Planctellipticum variicoloris: one gene and its partner. The protein of the gene in region 1 binds, or shares a complex with, the protein of each later gene. Links are inferred from orthologs where the notes say so. Each region holds a gene or a part of one and is shown on either strand. Other genes may lie near its edges.

The links.
Region 2: the proteins of accB (region 1) and accD are in contact, whole or in part, in a solved structure (PDB 8UXZ), measured with the Escherichia coli proteins. The link is inferred for Planctellipticum variicoloris from one-to-one orthologs.

What each region holds. Positions count from the first base shown.
Region 1 is NZ_CP130886.1:1,236,634-1,243,743, reverse strand. What follows is about bases 2,694-5,571. They hold accB (acetyl-CoA carboxylase biotin carboxyl carrier protein), read right to left. Parts: upstream 4,441-5,571; coding sequence 3,946-4,440; downstream 2,694-3,945. Other genes in these bases: SH412_RS04905 (M24 family metallopeptidase), read right to left, coding at 4,514-5,571; accC (acetyl-CoA carboxylase biotin carboxylase subunit), read right to left, coding at 2,694-3,879. Outside these bases: SH412_RS04925 (IS110 family RNA-guided transposase), read left to right, coding at 120-1,436; SH412_RS04920 (6-phosphofructokinase), read right to left, coding at 1,502-2,533; more of accC, read right to left, coding at 2,530-2,693; more of SH412_RS04905, read right to left, coding at 5,572-5,608; SH412_RS04900 (MMPL family transporter), read right to left, coding at 5,651-7,110. UniProt on the Escherichia coli protein: This protein is a component of the acetyl coenzyme A carboxylase complex; first, biotin carboxylase catalyzes the carboxylation of the carrier protein and then the transcarboxylase transfers the carboxyl group to form malonyl-CoA.
Region 2 is NZ_CP130886.1:2,845,541-2,852,700, forward strand. The notes cover bases 2,450-5,377. They hold accD (acetyl-CoA carboxylase, carboxyltransferase subunit beta), read right to left. Parts: upstream 4,373-5,377; coding sequence 3,527-4,372; downstream 2,450-3,526. Other genes in these bases: SH412_RS11060 (ATP-dependent helicase), read right to left, coding at 2,450-2,450; SH412_RS11065 (serine/threonine protein kinase), read right to left, coding at 2,490-3,374; SH412_RS11075 (histidine phosphatase family protein), read right to left, coding at 4,396-5,025; rpe (ribulose-phosphate 3-epimerase), read right to left, coding at 5,060-5,377. Outside these bases: tRNA (adenosine(37)-N6)-threonylcarbamoyltransferase complex dimerization subunit type 1 TsaB, read right to left, coding at 1-415; more of SH412_RS11060, read right to left, coding at 423-2,449; more of rpe, read right to left, coding at 5,378-5,746; gap (type I glyceraldehyde-3-phosphate dehydrogenase), read right to left, coding at 5,880-6,902.

The DNA of each region.
Region 1 (7,110 bases):
CTACCTCGCCACGGTTTCAGGAAGCAGCCGGAGTTTCAACACAGAGACGCGGAGCAGACTGAGGACGGACGAAGCGTGGACGTTGAGTAACGCCGAGTGCGAAAGTCTCTGCCGAACTCATGTGCCCGATGCAATCCCCCATACATCGGGCCCGATTTTCTATCCCCATTCCTCGACGTGTCTGCGGACTCCTCTGTGCCTCTGCGAGAAATCTTCTCGGCCTTGGCTTCTCCGCGTCCTCCGCGTCTCGTATGTTGAATCCATCTACCCCGTGTGGTGTCATGGGACACGCGGCGGGGGCCGCTTCGGAGCGTAGCGACGAAGCGGCCCCCGCCGCGGCCGCCGACAGATCGATCGCGTCTGGGGCCTCAGAGCCCGCCGCGGAGCTGGATCGTCGTCGGCATGGTCGTACCAGCCCGAACAGCCGTTTGAGCCGGAAGCGTTCTCGAAACTCTCCGAGCTCGCATTTACGAGATTGGGAACACGCCATCGACCCCCGCATCCACATCGGCATCGACGTCTCCAAGGCACGACTCGATGTCGCCATGTCCGACTCCTCTTCCCTCCTGGCCGTCGACAACGACCTCAAGGGCTTCCTGAAACTCCTCAAGCAGCTCCCCCCACCCGACCGCTGCCAGGTCGTCATGGAGGCCACCGGCACCTATCACTTCGACGCCTTCCTCTGTCTCAACGATCACGGGTATCACGTCGCCGTCGTGCCCCCCATCCGCGTCCGCGCCTTTGCCACAGGGGCCGGATGGATCGCCAAAACCGACGCCATCGACGCACGCGTCCTCGTTCGTTACTCCAAGGTCGCCGAACTCCAGATCACCGAAAAACCCTCCGATTTCCAGCTCAAACTCCACGCACTCGTCACTCGCCGACGGCAGCTCGTCGACCTCCACGTCCAGGAGTCCAATCACTTCGAAGCCGCTCGCGACAAGGCCGTCAAAGACGACATCGAGCAAACCCGAAACATGCTCAAAATACGCATCACTGCCATCGAAAAACAGATCGACGATCTCTGCGACTCCGACCCCGATGCCAAACGCCGCGTCGAACTCATGACCTCCGTCCCAGGCATCGCCAAACGGACAGCCGCCGTGCTCCTCGGAGAACTCCCCGAACTCGGCGACGCCAACCGCCAGCAGGTCGGAGCACTCGTCGGCGTCGCCCCCTACAACCGCGACAGCGGCAAGTCCTCCAAACTCAGATCCATCCGCGGCGGCAGAGCCTCCGTCCGTTCCGCTCTCTACATGGCGGCACTCACCGCCTCACGCTGCAACCCCGTCATCAGACCGTTCTATCGCAGACTCAAAGACGCCGGTAAGCCAAGCAAGGTCTGCCTCACCGCCTGCATCCGCAAACTCCTGACCATCCTCAACGCGATGATCAAATCCGACACCGCCTGGAACCACGGACTCCAGAATGCGTAAATCTCACAAATCCACCTTGACCAACAACACAGCCGCTCCGCGGTAAATCTCTTCTCAACCTTGATTTACGTAAAGAACTCGGCCGAATCGCGGTAGAACTGCGGATCCAGCGTCTTCAGTTTGCCGGTCGCGTCCGCCAGCGCCACGTCGACGATCGACGTCCCCTGCAGAGCGATCATCCGACCAAACTTCTTCTCCAGCACCAGCCGGCCGGCGCCAACGCCCAGACGGGTGCCGAGCACGCGGTCGAAGGCCGTCGGCGTCCCGCCGCGCTGCAGGTGCCCCAGCACCACGCACCGGGTTTCGATCCCGGTTTTCTTCTCGATGATCTCGGCGACCAGGTTCCCTACGCCCCCCAGGCTGACGTGGCCGAATTCGTCGATCTTGGCGTTCGTGGTCACCAGCCCCTCTTCGGGAGTCACGACTGCTCCTTCGCTGACGACCACGATGCCATACATTTTACCCGCGGCCCGCCGGGCCAGCAGCACGTCGCACATCTGCTTCAGATTGACTTCAACCTCGGGGACGAGAACGTAGTCCGCCGCCGCGGCCATTCCGGTTTCGCACGCAATCCAGCCCGCATGCCGCCCCATCGTCTCGACAACGATGATCCGCCGATGCGACTCCGCAGTCGTCCGCAGCCGGTCGATCGCCTCGATACAGATGTTGATCGCGGTATCGAACCCGAACGTCACGTCGGTGCAGCTCAGATCGTTGTCGATCGTCTTCGGACAGCCGACCGTGTTCAGCTTGTGGTCGGCATACAGCCGGCTGGCCACTCCCAGCGTGTCGTCGCCGCCGATCGCGACCAGTGCGTCGAGCCCCAGCGTCTTGTACGTTTCCAGCAGTTGCTGAACGTCCTCGGCCTTCTTGTACGGATTCGTCCGCGACGAACCGAGAATCGTTCCACCCTTGTGAATGATGTCGTCGGTGTTCGCGATCGTCAGTTCGGTCGTGATCCCCTGGATCGCGCCGCGCCACCCCTGCAGCAGACCCACCACCTGGCCGCCTGCATTGCAAACCGTGCGAACCACGCCGCGAATGACTGGGTTCAGGCCGGGGCAGTCGCCGCCGCCGGTCAGAATGCCGACTTTCATGTCTTGCTCACCAAATGTTGTTCAACGAACGTCGTGTCCATCCGGCCCTCGACGAAGGCCGCCTGGTTCAAGATTTTCTTCAGCAGCGGAATCGAAGTCTTCACGCCTTCCAGCACGAATTCGTCCAGACAACGCTTCAGGCAGGCGATCGCCTCCTCCCGCGTCGGCTTGTAGACGATCAGCTTGCCGATCATGGAATCATAGTACGGCGGAATGAAATATCCCTCGTGGACGTGCGAATCAAACCGCACCCCATGCCCGCCCGGCACTCGCAATTTTGTAATCCGTCCCGGGCAGCCGCGGAAATCATTCTCCGGATCCTCCGCATTGATCCGAACTTCGATCGCCGCTCCGTTGCACGGAATGTTCCGCTGCTTCCAGGGAAGCGGTTCCCCCGCGGCGACCCGGATCTGCTGCTGGATCAGATCGATCCCGGTGACCAGCTCGCTGACCGGGTGCTCGACCTGAATCCGCGCATTCACTTCGATGAAGTAGAAGTTGTGGTCTTTGTCGACGATGAACTCAACCGTTCCCGCGTTGGTATACCCCGCCGACTTCACCAGCCGCACCGCCGACTTGCAGATCTCCTCCCGCACCGCCTGCGGCAGGTTCGGAGCCGGCGATTCCTCGATCAGCTTCTGGTGCCGTCGCTGCGTCGAGCAATCCCGCTCCCACAGGTGCACCACTTCGCCATGCAGGTCGGCGATGATCTGGACTTCGACGTGTCGAGGATTCTCGACGTACTTCTCGATGTAAACGCCGGCGTTATTGAACGCCTTCTCCGCTTCCATCGCCGCCTGCTTGAGCCCGGTCTTCAGCGAAATGTCATTGCGGGCAACCCGCATCCCCTTGCCGCCTCCGCCGGCAGTCGCCTTGATCAGCACCGGATAACCGATCCGGTTGGCGATCTGCAGCGCCTCGGCCTCAGTCGCCACCAGTCCGTCGCTCCCCGGAACCAGCGGCACTTTCGCCGCCTTGGCGATTTCCTTTGCCGTGACCTTGTCCCCCAGCTTGGACATCGCGTCCACGGACGGACCGATGAACTCGATGTTGCAGCTCCGGCAGACCTCGGCAAAGTGCTCGTTCTCAGCCAGGAAGCCGTAGCCCGGATGGATCGCCTGAACGTTGCCGATCTCGGCCGCGCTGATGATGTTCTTGATCAGCAGATAGCTGCCCGCCGCCTGCGCGGGCCCGATGCAGATCGACTCGTCCGCCATGCGGAGATAGTCGGCGCCCCGGTCCGCCTCGCTGAAGACGGCGACCGTTTCGATCCCCATCTCGCGACAGGCGCGGAGGATCCGCAGGGCGATTTCGCCCCGATTGGCGACAAGGATGCGTTGAAACATGGCTGGTGGTTGCTTCGCGCGGGCGGAACGGACGGCTGACCGCTTCTTGGCCATGGGGCTGTCGCCTTACGGCTTGACGCGGAAGAGAGGCTGACCGTACTCGACGGCGTCGCCATTCTTAACAAGGATGGCAGTCACGGTGCCGCTCACTTCAGCGGGAATCTGGTTGAAAACCTTCATGGCCTCAATCAGACAGACAATCGTATCCGGCGAGACCTTCGTCCCCACCTGCAGGAACGCAGGCTCGTCCGGCGAGGGAGACGCATAGAAGGTTCCGACCGTCGGACTCTTGATCTCGACCCCCGCCGGTTCGACCGCCGCCGGGGCCGACGCCGGCGCAACGGGCGCTGGCGCCGCCGCCGGGGCGGCGACCACCGGAGCCGCCGCCTGCGGAACGGCCGTCAGCACCGGTTCGGCGCGACCGCCGCGGCGCAGCCGCCATTGCTCTTCGCCATGCCGGAGGCTCACCTCCGTCAAACCGTGCTTCTCCATCATCTCGACAAGCTGCCGCAGCTTCTCAAGATCGAACGGATCTCGCGATGCAGAATCCTTGGATGACATTCCGAAACCTTCCGAGTATCGGCCCGGCTCGGGCCGAGATCACCGACTGAGTTCGCTGATTGGATGCAGGAAGCTAGGCCAGGGAATCCAGCCCCTTCGGGACGGAAGACAGCACCTCGCACCCGTCGCGGGTGACCAGAATGTCGTCTTCAATCCGGACGCCGCCGATCCCTGGCAGATAGATCCCCGGTTCCACTGTCACCACCATCCCCGGACGAAACACATCTCGGGAGATGGGACTCATCCGTGGCTCTTCGTGAATCTGAAGTCCGATGCCGTGTCCCAGTCCGTGGCCGAAAAACTTGCCGAATCCAGCGTCTTCGATCACCTTCCGGGCGATTGCGTCAACTTCGACAGCAGGCCGACCGGGGCGGATTCCCGCGATCGCTGCCTCCTGCGCATTCAACACAACTCTATACACCTTATCCAGTTTGGGCGGGAGTTTACCGGTGGGTATAACCCTCGTCAAGTCACTGTGATACCCCCGCGGACTCACCGCCCCCCAGTCAAACAGCACGAATCCCGCCTCGGAAAGGTGTACTCCGCTGGGTCGTCCGTGAGGCAGCGCGGACCGGGGCCCGACCCCCACGATCGGCTCGAAGGCCGCCCGCAGCGCACCGAACCGGCGCATCGCATGCTCCAGTTCGTTGGCCGCCTCGCGCTCGGTCATCTCCGGTTTCAGCAAGGCTCGCAGCAGTTGAAATCCCTGCTCCGCCTGCCGGACCGCAATGCGGATTTCCTGGATTTCCTCGGCATCCTTGATCTGCCGAAGATCTTCCACCAGTGAGACTTGCGGCGAGAGCGGCAGTCCCGCGAGCTTCTCGGCGAGATGGTCGCGAACGGCGACGGTCATGGAAGCCGACTCGATGCCGAGGTCTTTCAGCCCCAGTTTCGGCAGTTCCCGAGTGAGAACCTCCCCCATCTGCGTTTTGGAGGTCCGGATATGAACCTCCAGCCCTGGACATTCATCCTGAAGCTGTGTCTCAAAACGACTGTCGCTGAACAGCACCGTCTTCCGCGGCCCGATCAGCAGGTAACTCGAGTCACCTGTAAATCCCGTGAGGTACGTCACATTGATCGGGTTGGTGACCAGCAACGCGTCGAGCTTGGCGGCTCGAACGCCCTGCAACAGCTTCGACCGGCGGGCGGCTGGGCGGTCTACGGGCATCATGCTCCAGTACGGACAGGTCGAGATCGGGCAGCAGGGCTGCTAGTTGGCCGGATGAGTTTCAGGCGTTGCTTCGGGCGCCAGCGGCTGAGCTCCCAGCCACCGCCCCAGTTTACCGAACCGCCCCTGATGCAGCAGGACCAGATACGACGGGACCAGAATCGGCCGCACCACAAAGGTGTCGAGCAGCACGCCAAATGCCAGCGCAAATCCAAGCTGGGACATCCCTTTCAGGCTGCCGGCCATCAGCGAGGCAAACGTCCCGGCCATAATGATCCCGCAGCTCGAAATGATCCGCCCCGTCAGGGACAGGGCATGCACGACTCCCTGCACCGGCCCCAGTCGGCGCTGCTCCTCCTCGATCCGCGTCATCAGGAAGATGTTGTAGTCTTCGCCGACGGCGATCAGGATCGTGAACAGGAACATTGGAACCTTCCAGTCCAGCCCCGCGAATTCGGTCGGATCCATCGCCCAGTAGAACAGGTACGTGGCTCCCAGCGCCACCAGGTAGCTGAACAGCACGCTGACGATCAAGTAGGCGCAGATGGCCGGCTTTCGCAGCAGAACGACAAGAATCAGAAACACGCCGCCGATCACCAGCGAGTCGATCCGGATCTGATCGCCGTCGGTCACAATCTTGAGATCGCGAATGCTGGCCGTCGGGCCGATGATCGACAACGCGGTCTTCCCCTGCAGCTCTTCGGGAAGCAGCGATCGGATCTCGTTTTCCAGACGGGTCAGTTGAGCGATACTGTCCCGCGCAAACGGATCGTTTTCGGCCGTGATGTCGAGCCGCGTCACATGGCCGTCCATTCCTTCGGTCGAACTGACGTAGTGCCTGATCGCCCGGTCCCGCGCCAGCTTCGCTTTGACGCCGGTCCCCCAGCTATCAAGCCCCTTGTCTCCCCCCAGAGGATGCGACGCGCTCCGAATATCGGCGAACTGCAGCTCCCCCTTGCGCGATCGCAGCGCTTCAGTCAGCGTCTCAATCGCCGGCAGCCCCGCCCCCTCTCCGTCGATCTGCGCGAAATCGACCGAGTCGTTCTTCAGCAGCACGGTGATTGTGCCGGTGGCCCCGGCGGCAAAGTGCTCCCTGACCGCCTTCGTCCCGACAACGCACGGCGAATTCGACGGCAGGTCCGACAGCAGCCCGTAGCTGAGATGCGTATAGAAAATTGCTCCGACAATCGCAAACGGAGCCATCGCCGCCATCGTCCCCAGCCAGATCCACCCCGGCCGCTTCAACAACGCTCGTCCGACGACTTCCCAGGTATTCTGCAGCCAGTCCAGTTGCCCGAAGTGAGCAGACAGCGGCGTCGACGGAATCCAGCCGGCATCCCCCGACACCCGTTCCTTCCGCATCTGGGGCCAGAACGCCCAGCGCCCCGTCATGCGGAGCATCGCGGGAGTAAAGGTCATCGATGCCAGCAGCACCACGGCCAATCCGAACGCGATCGCAATCCCCGCCTCGCGAAACTTGCCGAACTGCGCAAACACCATCA
Region 2 (7,160 bases), 1.6 Mb from region 1 along the record:
CCGTCAGCTTGCCGTCGGACCCGCGTCGAAAGGTCGCCACGAACAGATCGCCGCGCTGGGCATCGTCGACAATCTGGACGACTCGGGCGTCCTCGGGCGCGGCGGCCGCGATGGCGTCAAAGGTGTCGATCGCCAGCAGCTTCAGCCCCGCGGCGTAGGCGAATGTTTTGGCGCAGACGATTCCGACTCGCAGTCCGGTAAAACTTCCGGGGCCCCGGCTGACCGCGACTGCGGAGAGATCTTGCGGCGTGAGACCGTGTCGTCCGAGCAGGTCGTGGATCTCGCTGACGAGGGTCTGGGCGTGTCGTCGGCCGACGTCGTCGAGACGTTTCGTTTCGCGCACGCTCCCGTCCGCCAGCAGCGCCAGGCTGCCGGTCCGTCCGCTGGTTTCGAGGGCGAGGAGGTACTGTGTCATGGCGGGGCTACTTCCCGAGCAGGGCGGCTTCTTCTTCGCTGTCGAGATCGAACATTTCTCGCAGAAACCGCGAGACCTTGGTCAGCTTGCGCTTGCCGTAACTCGTGCGCGTTTCGGCGCGCGTCAGCGTCAGGTAGTCCTTGGCCCGCGTCACGCCGACGTACGCCAGCCGCCGCTCTTCTTCGATCGCATTGGGATCGTCCCCCTCCGCATCCACCGATCGCTTGTGCGGCAGGATCCCTTCTTCGAGCCCGACGAGGAACACGCGGGGGAACTCGAGTCCCTTGGCGCTGTGCAGCGTCATCAGTTTCGCCGCGGGTCGATCGAGCTGCTTGTCGTCGTTGCCGAAGTTCTCTTCCCGCCCCTCCAGGGTCGTCTGTTCGAGGAATTCCGAGAGCGTCGGCTGGTGCGTCCGCTCTTCGTACTGTTCCAGGGCTTCGATGCACTCGTCGATCGTCCCCGAGCGGGCGAGCTGCTGGTGCTTTTCCTTGTACTGCTTCTCAATCTCCGACTCGTAGTCGATGACGTCGACCAATTCGCGGAGGAGCGTGCTGATTTTCTGCCCGGGGGTCTGAAGCTGACTGCGGAACCGCGCCAGGAGATGATGAAACTCCTCCATCGCCTTGGCCGTCTTGACGGTGATTTCTTTCGCCGCCACGGCGTCGGGGACCGCCGCCCAGAATTTCTGACCCGATTTGACGGCCCGCGTCAGGACCTTTTCCACGGCGGTATCACCGATGCCGCGGGCCGGGGTGTTGATGATCCGCAGCAGCGAGACTTCGTCCTCGGGATGAGCGATGGCTTTCAGGTAGGCCATCATATCCCGCACTTCCCGCCGATCGAAGAACGATTGGCCGCCGACCAGGGTGTAGGGGATATTCAGGCGCCTGAGCTCCTGCTCGAACAGCCGCGGCTGCTCGTTGGTGCGGAACAGGATGGCGATATCGCCGGGAGGGATGTTGAGCTGTTTGGTGAGATAGTTGATCTCGCGGACGACCCCTTCCGCTTCGGTCTGTTCGTCGGCATACGGGCGGACCAGGACTTCGACGCCGTCTTTGTGGGCGACCAGCGTCTTTTCGTGGCGTCCGCGGTTGTGTTTGACCAGCGAGTTGGCCAGGTCGAGAATCTGCCGCGTGCAGCGGTAGTTGTCCTGCAGTCGGACGACCTTGGCGCCCGGAAAGTGCTGCTGAAAGCCGAGGATGTGCTTGACTTCGGCCCCGCGCCAGCCGTAGATCGACTGGTCGTCGTCGCCGACGACGCACAGGTTGCCATGCGGCAGCACGAGGTCCCGGATGATCCGGAACTGCATCTCGTTGGTGTCCTGGTACTCGTCGATCTGCACGTGGTCGAAGCGTTGCTGCTGACGGCCGAGGACGTCTGGGAATTCGTGGAACAGCAGATCCGTCAGCATGAGCAGATCGTCGAAATCGACCGCGCCGGCGGCCCGCAGACTCGCCTGGTACTTGCGGTAGCCGGCGGCGGCCAGCATGCCGCGATCGTCTTCGATGAAGTCCCGCGCGTCCTCCGGACCGACGCCCAGCGTTTTCCACTTGCTGATCTGCGCCAGCAGATCGCCGGGACGGAGGGACGTGTCGGGGACGCGGATGTCGCGGAGCGCCTTGCGGGCCGCCGATTCCTGATCGCCGCGGTCGTAGATCAGGAACGTCCCGGGGTAGCCCAGGGCCGTGATCTCCTGCCGCAGGATCTTCACGCACAGCGAGTGGAACGTGGAGACGACGGGGCGTGATCGCTGTCGCTTTCCGCCCAGCAGGGACGACATGCGCTCCTGCATTTCCTTGGCGGCCTTGTTCGTAAAGGTGACCGACAGAATGCGGTCGGGCTGGGTTCCCGTCCGGATCAGCTCGGCCATGCGGTAGGTGATGACGCGCGTCTTGCCCGTGCCCGCCCCCGCCAGGACCAGCAGGGGCCCCGCCAGCGTCAGGACCGCGTCCTTCTGCGACGGGTTGAGCCCCGACAGGTGTCCCCCCGCAGCCGTTGCACTTCCGCGCGGCGCACTCAACGACAAATCAGCCACCCCATCCTCCTGATCGGCTCCGCCAGCGGCGGAGGAGAGTCATCCCTGAATCGTTGCGCCGGGCAACTGCCGCAACGGCTGCAGCATTTCGGCCATCGTCTGCCAGCGATCGTCGGGCCGCAGCTCCAGCCCCTTCATGATCGTGTCCGACAGCTCCGGATCGATATCGCGGGCGTAGACTCGCAGGTCGGTCGCCGGCGTATTCATGTGCTGCATCACTGCTTCCAGGGTCCCGGCGGCGTCCCACGGCATCCGCCCGGCGCACATTTCGTAACACGTCACCGCGTACGAAAAGATGTCGATCCGCTGGTCAGTCCGCTGCCGCTTCACCAGCTCGGGGGCCATATAGTTCGCCGTTCCGGTCCGGTTGCCGGGCGCCTGGTACGGCGGCGTATTCGGCACGACCAGCCCGAAGTCGATGAGCTTGACGTGGTACTGCATGTCGAGCAGGACGTTCCGCGGGCAGATGTCGCGGTGAATCCACTGCTGCTTGTGGAAGTACTGGATCGCATCCCCCAGCTCGATCATTATCCGGACGCGATACTTCTTCATCACGTCGTTCTGGGCGTCGATCAGGACGCTGAGGGCCATCCCTTCGACGTACTCCATCACCAGATACTGCTCGCCGTTCGTCGTCATCCCGTATTCGGTCGTTTCCACGATCCGCGGATGCTTGAGCGCAATCGCGATCTCCCCCTCGGTCGGCTTCTTCAGCCGTTTGTCGAAGCGGGCTTCGAGCTTGCGGGTCTTCTCCAGGTCCAGCACCTTGAGGGCCACGATCCGTCCGCTGCGCGAATCGCGCGCCTTCCAGACCTTGGACATGCTCCCCTGGCCGACGCGGCTGATCAGCTCGAACCGGCGGACGATGTCGACTTTGTCGACGCGGGGCTTCCGCTGCAGCAACGACGTCAGATACTTCCACATGGAGCAGGCACCGGCTCGAACAGACGGATCGGAACTCGGGAGTCGACGGGAGACTGCAGTATACCGCCGCTGCCCGCCAAGCGACCATCACAGCCCGGAGAACGGACCTGAAGACCGCGCGCTTCCGCCCGGATGATGTCGGATGGCCGGCGTCACTTGCCGCAGTAGTCGAACAGGCGGGCGATCTCGCTCCGCAGTTCGGGGCGCGCCACGATGCGGTCGACGAATCCGTGCTTCAACAGGAATTCGCTGGTCTGGAAGTCCGGCGGGAGCTCGATCTTCACCGTCGCCTTGACCACGCGCGGACCGGCGAAGCCGATCAGCGCCTTCGGTTCGGCGATGATAATGTCGCCCAGCGACGCGAAACTGGCCGCGACGCCGCCCATCGTCGGATTCGTCAGCACCGAGATGAACAGCCCCCCCGCCGACTGATACCGCGCCAGTGCGGCGGAGACTTTGCCCATCTGCATCAGGGACAGGATGCCCTCGTGCATCCGGGCGCCGCCGCCGGACCCGCTGACGATCACGACGGGGAGCGACAATTCGGTCGCGCGTTCGATGGCCCTCGTCAGCTTCTCGCCAACGACCGAGCCCATGCTCCCCATGATGAAGGCCGAGTCGGTCAGCCCGAAGACGAGCGGGCGCCCGCGCATGTAACCCCGGCCGACGATGCAGGCTTCCTTCAGTCCGGTCTTGCGCTGCTCGGCGACGAGCCGATCCTTATAAGGTCTGGAATCGGCGAAGCCGAGCGGATCGAGCGGCGAGAGATCCGCATACCACTCTTCAAAGCTCTCCGGATCCAGCAACTGCTCGATGCGATTCTGGGCGGAGATGTAGAAGTGATGGCCGCAATCGGGACAGAGTCCGAAGTTCTTGTCGACCTGCTTTTTGAACACGGTGTTCTTGCAGGCGTCGCAGCGGATCCACAGGCCCTCGGGCACGCCGCGCTTCTTGCGGGCCTGCGAGCTGGCGTCCGAATCGGGAACTTCGGTATTCATAACGGCCTCGATGTGGCGCAATCTCAGCGAGCGACTCGTCCAGCGCCGACCGGTTCTCGGCGGATCTCGTTCCAGCAGTGTCCGAAGGCGCCGGTTTCCGTATTGATGAACTCCACCCGTTCTTCGGGGGGAAGTCGATTGGTCAGACGCTCCAGCACGTAGGGCTGCCCCAGCAGCATCTGCCGCACCAGCGACGCTCCGGGTTCGGCCATCACAATCGCAATCGCGTCGAATTTTCGCAATGGACGTTCGAGCGTTTCTCCCACGCGATCGACGAACTCGGCGATGGTCTCGCCGCCCGAGGGGCAGACTGAGACCGAGTTTTCTTCGAACTGCTTGATCAGCCGGGGTTGCTTGCGCCGGACGTCGTCTTCCGGGAGCCCCTGCCAGAGCCCGAGATTGATGTTTCCCAGGGTTTCTGTCGCTTTGACCGGGACGCCGAGCCAGCCTCCCAGCGATTCCGCCGTCGCCCGGGACGACTCGGCGGGACCGCAGAAAACGACGCGGGGAGAGACTTCGCGGGGCAGGGCCTCGACGAGCTGTTCCATCACCACGACACACGATTCGCACATCGGCAGGCTCAACGAGCCTTCGATCCGGTCCTGCAACTCAAACGCCGTTGCACCCGGGCGAACCAGCACCACAATCGCCATGAACTCTACCGAGCTCCTTCAGGGAAGATCCGTGCTACGCTCCGGCCAGATGCGCCAGATTGGCGATCGCCGGACCGTACTCCGCGGCGTCAAAAACAGAGCTGCCGGCGACAAACAGCCGGGCTCCTGCCGCGGAGGCCGCCGAAATCGTGGAGGCCGCAATGCCCCCGTCGATCGACAGCACCGTCTTCGGTGACACAATCTCTTTCAATCGCTGCAGCTTCGGCAGCACTTCGGGCATGAACCTCTGACCGCCGAATCCCGGCTGGACGCTCATGACGAGGACCAGGTCGCAGGCGGGCAGAAAGGGCTCGATTGCGGAGACCGGGGTCCCCGGGTTCAGCGCCAGACCGGCCACGCGCCCGGCCTCGCGAATCCGCGACAGCACCGGCGTCGGGTCGGGAACGGCTTCAATATGGATCGTGATCGCGTCGCAGCCCGCCTGGAGATACTCGTCCAGGTACTTGCCGGGATCCGAGATCATCAGGTGCGCGTCGAAGAACCGCTCGGACCGCTTCCGGGCCGCCTGGATCAGCATCGGGCCGTAGGACAGGTTCGGCACGAAGTGGCCGTCCATGACGTCCCAGTGAATGACGTCCGCGCCGGCCGCGTCGAGCCTGGACAATTCGCCGACGAGATCGGCGAAATCGCATTTCAGCATCGACGGCGCGATCAGCGGGTGATCGGCAGCCAGACTGGCCAGACGGGATCGTCGATCCATGGGACCCAGACCAAGCTGAGAAGTTTTCCAGTTGCCGCACCGGACAGGGCGGCGATCCGGCGGCGGATTGCCCGGCGGGGCTGACGCCCCGCCGGGACAAGACCGCAGAGGAAGGGGAGCCTTCCCGTTCCGACTACAGACGGGCGACCTTGGCGATCAGGTCGGCGGTCCGGCTGGAGTAGCCGAACTCGTTGTCGTACCACGAGAGGACCTTGACCATCCGCTTCTGCAGGACCATGGTCCAGGGGGCGTGGAAGATCGAGCTGTGGGGGTTGCCGATGACGTCGCTGGAGACGATCGGGTCTTCGGTGTATTCCAGAATTCCCTTGAGCCGGCCTTCGGCGGCTTCCTTGATCGCGCCGTTGATCTCGGCTTCGGTGACGTCCTTCTCCAGGTTGACGACGAGGTCGACAATGCTGCCGACGGGGACCGGTACGCGGAGCGAGATCCCGGTGAGCTTGCCGTTCAAGGCCGGCAGCACTTCGCCGACGGCCTTCGCGGCGCCGGTCGTGGTGGGGATGATGTTGATGGCGGCGGCCCGCGAACGATAGATGTTGTCGTGCAACTGGTCCGACACGCGCTGATCGTTGGTGTAGGCGTGGCAGGTCGTCATCAGGCCGCTGGCGATGCCGAACTTTTCCTGCAGAATCATGGCGACGGGAGCCAGGCAGTTCGTGGTGCAGCTTGCGTTCGAGATCGTCTTGTGCTCGGCGGTGAGCTGATTGTCGTTGACGCCCATGACGACCGTCAGGTCCGGCTTATCCTTGGCGGGGGCGGAGAGGATCACCTTGCGGGCGCCCGCTTCGATGTGGCTGTCGTAGCCGGGCTTGCCGTCCTTCGCGCGGCCGGTGAAGAAGCCGGTCGATTCCAGGGCGATTTCGACGCCGAGGTCTTTCCAGGGCAAGTTGCGCGGATCCTTCTCCGCACAGACCTTGACCTTCTTGCCGTTGACGATGATCGAATCGCCTTCGCAGGAAACGGTTCCGTTGAACCGTCCCTGGACGCTGTCGTACTTCAGCAGGGTGGCCAGCGAGTCCGGCTTCCCGAGGTCGTTGATCGCGACAATCTCAAATTCGTCCGGGCGGGCGGCCATTGCACGGAACGCCACGCGACCAATCCGACCGAAACCGTTGATACCGACACGCACCGCTGCCACTGTGGGAAACTCCTTACGAACCAAGCCCGGCTGGCGGGATTGCGTGAGACGCAAAGCCTGCTGAAGCCAAGCCGTTTGTATACCTCCGGTTACGCCCGGAATGCGCCGAATTATAGGAATACCGGAGCGTGGGAACAAGCAACGGTCGTCGGTACTGCGGACAACCGCACCTTACGATTTCCAGAGCCTGCGGCTATCGCATGACTGAACGAGAGCGCGATTGTCCGCGCGACCGGCGGGCAGCGACCAATGCATGTA